2 linked regions of the Prochlorococcus marinus str. MIT 0917 genome follow. The protein of the gene in region 1 binds, or shares a complex with, the protein of each later gene. Links are inferred from orthologs where the notes say so. Each region holds a gene or a part of one and is shown on either strand. Other genes may lie near its edges. The genes, in order: hisF and hisH.

Evidence for each region.
Region 2: the proteins of hisF (region 1) and hisH are in contact, whole or in part, in a crystal structure (PDB 6RU0), measured with the Thermotoga maritima proteins. The link is inferred for Prochlorococcus marinus str. MIT 0917 from one-to-one orthologs. Residues at the interface, in WP_004080486.1 of Thermotoga maritima: Met1, Leu2, Ala3, Arg5, Ser40, Glu41, Asp45, Glu46, Ala70, Glu71, Ile73, Asp74, Ile75, Pro76, Phe77, Asp98, Lys99, Ser122, Gln123, Glu161, Thr195, Leu196, Asn247, Arg249, Glu251; in WP_004080484.1 of Thermotoga maritima: Asn15, Arg18, Arg22, Arg117, Leu118, Pro119, His120, Met121, Gly122, Trp123, Asn124, Asn134, Gly135, Tyr136, Tyr138, Val140, Tyr158, Glu180, Lys181, Ser182, Ser183, Lys184, Ile185.

What each region holds. Positions count from the first base shown.
Region 1 is NZ_CP114784.1:1,799,166-1,802,464, forward strand. The notes cover bases 201-3,169. They hold hisF (imidazole glycerol phosphate synthase subunit HisF), read left to right. Parts: upstream 201-1,284; coding sequence 1,285-2,055; downstream 2,056-3,169. Other genes in these bases: chlG (chlorophyll synthase ChlG), read right to left, coding at 201-993; O5637_RS10080 (DUF2862 domain-containing protein), read right to left, coding at 1,009-1,257; ubiE (bifunctional demethylmenaquinone methyltransferase/2-methoxy-6-polyprenyl-1,4-benzoquinol methylase UbiE), read left to right, coding at 2,136-2,834; O5637_RS10095 (DUF721 domain-containing protein), read right to left, coding at 2,846-3,169. Outside these bases: more of chlG, read right to left, coding at 43-200; more of O5637_RS10095, read right to left, coding at 3,170-3,299.
Region 2 is NZ_CP114784.1:633,987-637,249, forward strand. Bases 1-2,933 are described here. They hold hisH (imidazole glycerol phosphate synthase subunit HisH), read left to right. Parts: upstream 1-1,118; coding sequence 1,119-1,748; downstream 1,749-2,933. Other genes in these bases: O5637_RS03930 (GuaB3 family IMP dehydrogenase-related protein), read left to right, coding at 1-518; trxA (thioredoxin), read left to right, coding at 736-1,059; O5637_RS03945 (RsmD family RNA methyltransferase), read left to right, coding at 1,750-2,385; petG (cytochrome b6-f complex subunit V), read right to left, coding at 2,333-2,452; O5637_RS03955 (c-type cytochrome), read left to right, coding at 2,509-2,901. Outside these bases: more of O5637_RS03960, read left to right, coding at 2,934-3,263. UniProt on the Escherichia coli protein: IGPS catalyzes the conversion of PRFAR and glutamine to IGP, AICAR and glutamate. The HisH subunit catalyzes the hydrolysis of glutamine to glutamate and ammonia as part of the synthesis of IGP and AICAR.

The sequences.
Region 1 (3,299 bases):
TTAAAATAGTTATTACTCTATTTTTAGAATTAATAATTAATTTTATAAACTAATTAATGAACTATGTCCTATGGCTATTGCAGTCACAAGCATTCCTAAAATTAGAAATGGTTGTGCACTCGCTTGGTATTTAACATCAAATTTTAATGGATCACGTAATAGCCATATGTCTTGAAATGTGATTTGAGGAATTATTAGCAAAACCAGAATGACAGATGCAAAATGTTGTCCTATCGCTATTAAAACTACTACCATCGCCAGCTGAAAGATATCTATCATTCCTGCGCTGATACGACTTGCATTTTTAATACCAAAAACAACAGGAAGTGATTCAAGTCCAAGGCTTTTATCCCCTTCCACGCTTTTAAAATCATTTATTACGGCAATTCCTAAGCCTGACAAGCTATAGGCAAGAGTAAGGAGAGCAGTTGTCCACGTTAAATGTCCAAATAGAGCCTGTCCAGCCCACCAGGGAAGAGCTATATAGCTTGCACCAAGTGCATAATTCCCAAGCCAGCCATTTTGTTTGAGTTTTAAAGGTGGTGCTGAGTAAATAAAACTTACAAATGAACCTCCCAATGCCAAAAGAAGGACGGAAGGAATTGTGTGATGTGCCCACAAATCTAATAAATAGGCAACTCCAAGACCGGCAATTAATAAAACCCAAATTTGACACTTTACTTGGAAAAGTGAAATTGCTCCTGAAGGTATTGGTCGATTAGGTTCATTTATTGCATCAATTTCTCTATCAAAGTAATCATTTATTGTTTGGGTATATCCAGTTAAGAGTGGCCCGCTCATAAACATGCAACTTATAGAAGCAAGAATGTTGCTTAGTTCCCAGTGATAATTACCACTGGCAGCTGCTCCACATATGACTCCCCATAACAAAGGAATCCATGTGATGGGCTTCATTAATTGCAAACGAAGCTTCCAAATGTTTGTTGTTTCAGAACCTCCTTTTATCCCAAGGAGTTGCCTAGCATCGCTCACTTTGTAATCTCAGGGTTAAGAAACTTCATCTTCGAAGAACCAATGTTTGCTTCCATCATTCATTTTAATTACCACACCAATGCCACCAATACCATCAGTCATCTTGTAATCGATTACAGTGCCTCTTGGATCCTCAGATAGTTGGTTGATCAAATAAGAAGGTATGCGATCTCTTACACGTTCAATATTGATCTTAATTTTTGAACCTATCCTTGCAAGGGAGGTTGGCTTAGCCATGGCATCAAAATGCTTAAGTTTGGGCAACCATAACAGTTCCCCTGTTTAAAAATCATGGTTGCTTTAAGATTGATCCCTTGTCTTGATGTTTCAAATGGACGAGTAGTAAAGGGCGTTAACTTTGTTGGCTTGCGTGATGCAGGTGATCCAGTTGAGCTGGGATGTAGATACAGTAAGGCTGGAGCTGATGAATTGGTCTTTCTAGACATAACAGCCACTCACGAGAAAAGATCAACTTTGGTTGATATGGTTAGACGAACATCCGAGGCAGTAACTATTCCTTTCACTGTTGGAGGTGGTATAAGTTCTATTAATGGAATAAATGAATTATTACGAGCAGGAGCTGACAAAGTAAGTTTAAATTCCAGTGCTGTTAAAAACCCTTCGTTGATTTCTCAAGGAGCTAATCGTTTTGGATCTCAATGTATTGTGGTCGCAATAGATGCAAAAAAGAACAAAAATATTCCCAATAAGTGGGACGTTTATGTGAGTGGTGGACGTAATAATACTGGTTTGGATGCGATTGAATGGGCAGAAAAAGTATTTGAGCTAGGAGCAGGAGAAATCCTATTAACTTCCATGGACGGTGACGGAACTCAAAATGGGTATGACATAGAACTGACTAAATCTATTTCTGAAAAGGTTCCAATTCCAGTAATAGCTTCAGGAGGAGCTGGTTGCTTGAGACACATTAAAGAGGCTTTTACTCTTGGGAAGTCTTCAGCTGCTCTCTTGGCATCCCTTTTGCATGATGGACAATTAACTATCAGCGAAATAAAAGAATATTTAATTAAGGAAAATTTACCTATCAGACCAATTGAATGATTAATATTTTCACTAAAAGAGGTAAAATAAATCTCTCCACATTAAGCTTTTTGTGCGAGTAAAGAATTTCTTAGATTTATATGAGGCCTGGTAATACTAAAGCTATAGAGGAAATGTTTAATTCAATTTCTTCAAAATATGATTTTTTAAATGATATATTTAGCTTCGGATTGCATAGATTTTGGAAAAGTCGATTGTTGGATATTCTTAATCCAATTTCGGGAGAAAAATGGATAGACATTTGTTGTGGAACTGGAGATATGTCAATACTTTTGGCTAGATATATGAAGAATTCTGAAAATATTATCGGGATAGATTCAGCTTCTCAATCATTATTAATTGCGAGAGAAAGATCTAAGCAAAATTATTCTTCAATTGAGTGGATAAATGGTGATGCTCTAGAGATAAATCTAGCATCACATCAATTCGATGGACTTTTAATGGCCTATGGCTTAAGAAATCTTTCCAATTATAATCTAGGACTTAGAGAGGCTTTTAGAATTTTGAAACCAGGAGGAAGAGCAGGGATACTGGATTTTAGATCTTTTGAAGGATTTTCAATACAAGGGTTATTCCAGAAAATTTATTTAAGTTTTTATGTGGTTCCAATTGCATCTCTTTTCGGTTTAGGAAAAGAATATTCATATATAAAAAAAAGCTTAGTTAATTTTCCTTCAGGTGAAAAACAAATTCATTTGGCACTTTCTGCGGGCTTCAAAAAAGCAAAATACAAAACATTAGCAATGGGACAAATGGGGATTTTATTACTTGAAGCCTGAATCAAAATCGTTCAATTTATTGTCAATTCTTTTCTTCTACAAAAACTGCATTTACCCCACAATTTAACTTCTCCCTTGGGAGAAGGCACTTTGCAAAAAGGACAATTTGCGATTCCATTTTTATCAGTTCTACTTGGATGATTTTCCCATATTTCTTTTTCACTTTGTCCAGTAACTAAATCATGAGGATAATGTTGTCTAATGCGAATCTCTTTTATTTGATATCCATATGATTTTAAAGATTCAATTAATTCTAAACGGTTGTATTGTAGCGCCTGTCTCCACTGCGGATGACTTGCTCCAATCGTTAAAACTTTATTGTGAATGTTAAGTGGTGTGCAATTCAATGCGAGTTGCTCCCCAGCTATTTCTATCCAATCATGAATAAGTCCACCGACGTTACCTTCCCACGAAGACTTGATTTCTTCCAAGCATGCATAAATTGACTGCTCTCTTCTTGCTTTT
Region 2 (3,263 bases), 1.2 Mb from region 1 along the record:
TTGGGCCTGGAGCTGCATGCACCTCAAGAGGAGTATTAGGTGTTGGCATCCCTCAAGCAACTGCTATCTCTGATTGCGCTGCAGCAAGGGATTATTTTCAAAAAGAAAGTGGGAAATATGTTCCGATTATTGCTGATGGTGGAATTATCACTGGTGGTGATATTTGCAAATGCATAGCTTGTGGTGCCGACTCAGTTATGATTGGTTCCCCAATTGCAAGATCTCAGGAAGCACCTGGTAAAGGTTTTCATTGGGGCATGGCTACTCCAAGTCCTGTTCTTCCTAGAGGGACCAGGATTAAGGTTGGGACAACAGGTAGTTTAAAAAGTATTCTTTGTGGACCTGCAATTCTTGATGATGGAACACACAATTTACTAGGAGCAATAAAAACCTCAATGGGGACTCTAGGAGCGACGAACATAAAGGAAATGCAACAAGTTGAGGTAGTTATCGCACCCTCTTTGTTAACAGAAGGAAAGGTTTACCAAAAAGCACAACAGCTTGGGATGGGAAAATAAAAGCTACCGAAAGATTTCATAATTAAATACAATGGTTAGAATTGAGTAGTGAGAGCCTTTGCTCTCACACTCCTCACACAAAAAATACCCGACTTGTTCGGGTTTTTCTTATTAAAAAGGACGCAAATCAATATTCAAACTTCGTTTAAAAATGGCAGCAAAAGTTTTTATAGGCAAAATACAATTGTTATGATCTAGTTCTTAAGACTTCTAAGGTATGTCCACAGCTTCTGCAGTAACTGATTCCTCTTTCGAACAAGAAGTCCTCCAGAGCGATGTTCCTGTTTTGGTTGATTTTTGGGCACCTTGGTGCGGACCTTGCCGAATGGTTGCTCCAATTGTTGAAGAAATCTCAAAAGATTTCGAAGGCAAAATAAAAGTTTTCAAATTGAACACTGATGAGAACCCTAATGTTGCTAGTCAGTATGGAATTAGAAGCATACCAACTTTGATGATCTTTAAGGGAGGTCAAAAAGTAGATACTGTTGTCGGAGCAGTTCCTAAAGCCACCCTTTCTGGAACAATCTCTAAACATCTCTAATATCGATTAAAGAACTTAGTCTTTTAGGTCCTTATATAAATGATTCAAAGGTAAATCTATTGGCAAAAATTGGATTAATAGATTATGGAATGGGTAATCTTTTTTCCGTTCAACAAGCATTTAAAAGGTTGAATCAACCTTTAGATATTATTCGTGATATCAAAGCACTCAACTCTTGTGATGCTTTAATTCTTCCTGGGGTTGGTGCTTTTGATCCAGCAATGAAGAATTTAAAAAAGACTGAACTAGTACCTTTAATAATTGAGTGGGTAAATAATGGTAAACCGCTAATTGGAATTTGTTTAGGATTACAGCTATTATTCGAGACTAGTGATGAGGGTTCCTCAGAGGGCTTAGGAATTTTCAAAGGTCATATTCGGAGATTACCTCAAGAAAAAAATGAGAGGATTCCGCACATTGGTTGGTCTCCGATAAACAAAATAAATGATTGTCCTATTATAGAAAATCATCCTGATTCAAATTGGATGTATTTCGTCCATTCTTACTCAGCTTGTCCTTTAGAACCAAAACAAACCGTAGCCACAACAAAATTTGGTAAAACTGATTTCTCATCTATGGTCTGGCATAAAAACACTGGTGCATGTCAGTTTCATCCCGAAAAATCAGGAGTTGCAGGACAAAAACTTATTTTTAATTGGATTAATTGGTTGAAAAAAAATAAATTTTAGTTTGAAAGGGAAACTTAAACTAATTTCTGGGAAAAGGATAGAAAGTCCTTCATCCCAAAAGACAAGGCCAACCTCCTCAAGAGTAAGAGAGGCACTAATAAATATTCTTGGGAACAAACTTATAGGCACAAGTTGGCTAGATCTTTGCAGTGGAAGTGGAGTAATGGCATGTGAGGTTCTTCAACAAGGAGTAAAAAGAGTTCTTGCGATTGAAAAGCAGAGGGAAACGGCAAAAATATGCAAAAAAAACCTTATTGATGTATCAAATACTATTAACAGCTCAATCCATATTGAAGTCATATGCACTGAATTGATCTCATTCCTCAAAAAGGGTCCAAAAAACAAGAAAATTGATTTTGTTAAAGATTGCCTAATTCCTGAACAAAAATTTGATTATGTTTTTCTTGACCCTCCTTACGAATCTGGATTATATGAACTTTCTCAAGAACTTTTATTGTCTAAACAATGGATTAAGGAATCAACTACTTTGATATGTGAATGCTCGTCAAAAACTATGCCAAGAATACATAATGGGTGGAAATTAAATAAAGAGAAATTTTATGGAAACACCTCTCTTCTTTTTCTTATTCCCAATCAGGCATTGAACTGCTTCGACGATACTGATTCCATGCACTAACAAAAAGGCCTAATAATGTTATGGGAACTAGTCCAAGAACAATCCCACATAGCAGAGGCTCAATCATTGGCTCGCATACTTCATGATTACTAGTAACAATTCTTTCATGTCAAAGAGGTTTTAGTGAATACTCCGTCATCAAAAGCATTAATTAATCAGGAGCAAAAGATTAGCTCTTGGCGAATATTTTTATTATCGATAGTCACTATTGCCTTCCTTATTCTTTTCTGGAGAATTGGTGACTTTAAAGAAGATCCTTTCATAAATGAAACATTATCTATTCAAGGTGAAGCTTTATCAGGAAGCAAATTATTCAAAATCAATTGTGTCGGTTGCCATGGGATATCAGCTCAAGGTTTTGTAGGACCCGATCTCCATGAAGTGACTCAAGAAATGAGTGATAAAAAGATTATTAATCAAGTTATTCGAGGATTGACTCCACCAATGCCAAGTTTTGAAATCGAACCTCAATCAATGGCAGATCTATTGGCGTATATGCATTCACTCAATAAATAGTGGCTATAAAAAAAGATCTCAAAGTAGTACTTGTTGAACCCGCAGGACCAATCAATGTTGGGAGTGTGGCAAGACTCTGCGAAAACTTTAGTGTTCATGAATTAAGACTAGTTTCTCCTAAATGTGATTATTTAGCTAAAGAATCGAAAAAGATGTCTGTCAAAGGATTGAAGATATTAGAAACAGCAAAAGTCTATAAGGATCTAAATTCAGCGCTTTCAGATTGCTCAAGAATTATTGCCACTTGCGGAAGAAAAGAACATGGAGAAATACCACTTAATTCAAATAAAGATGCCTTGAGCTGGGCTCTTAAATCAGAAAGAGAAGAGACAATAGCTTTTGTATTCGGAAGAGAAGACCGG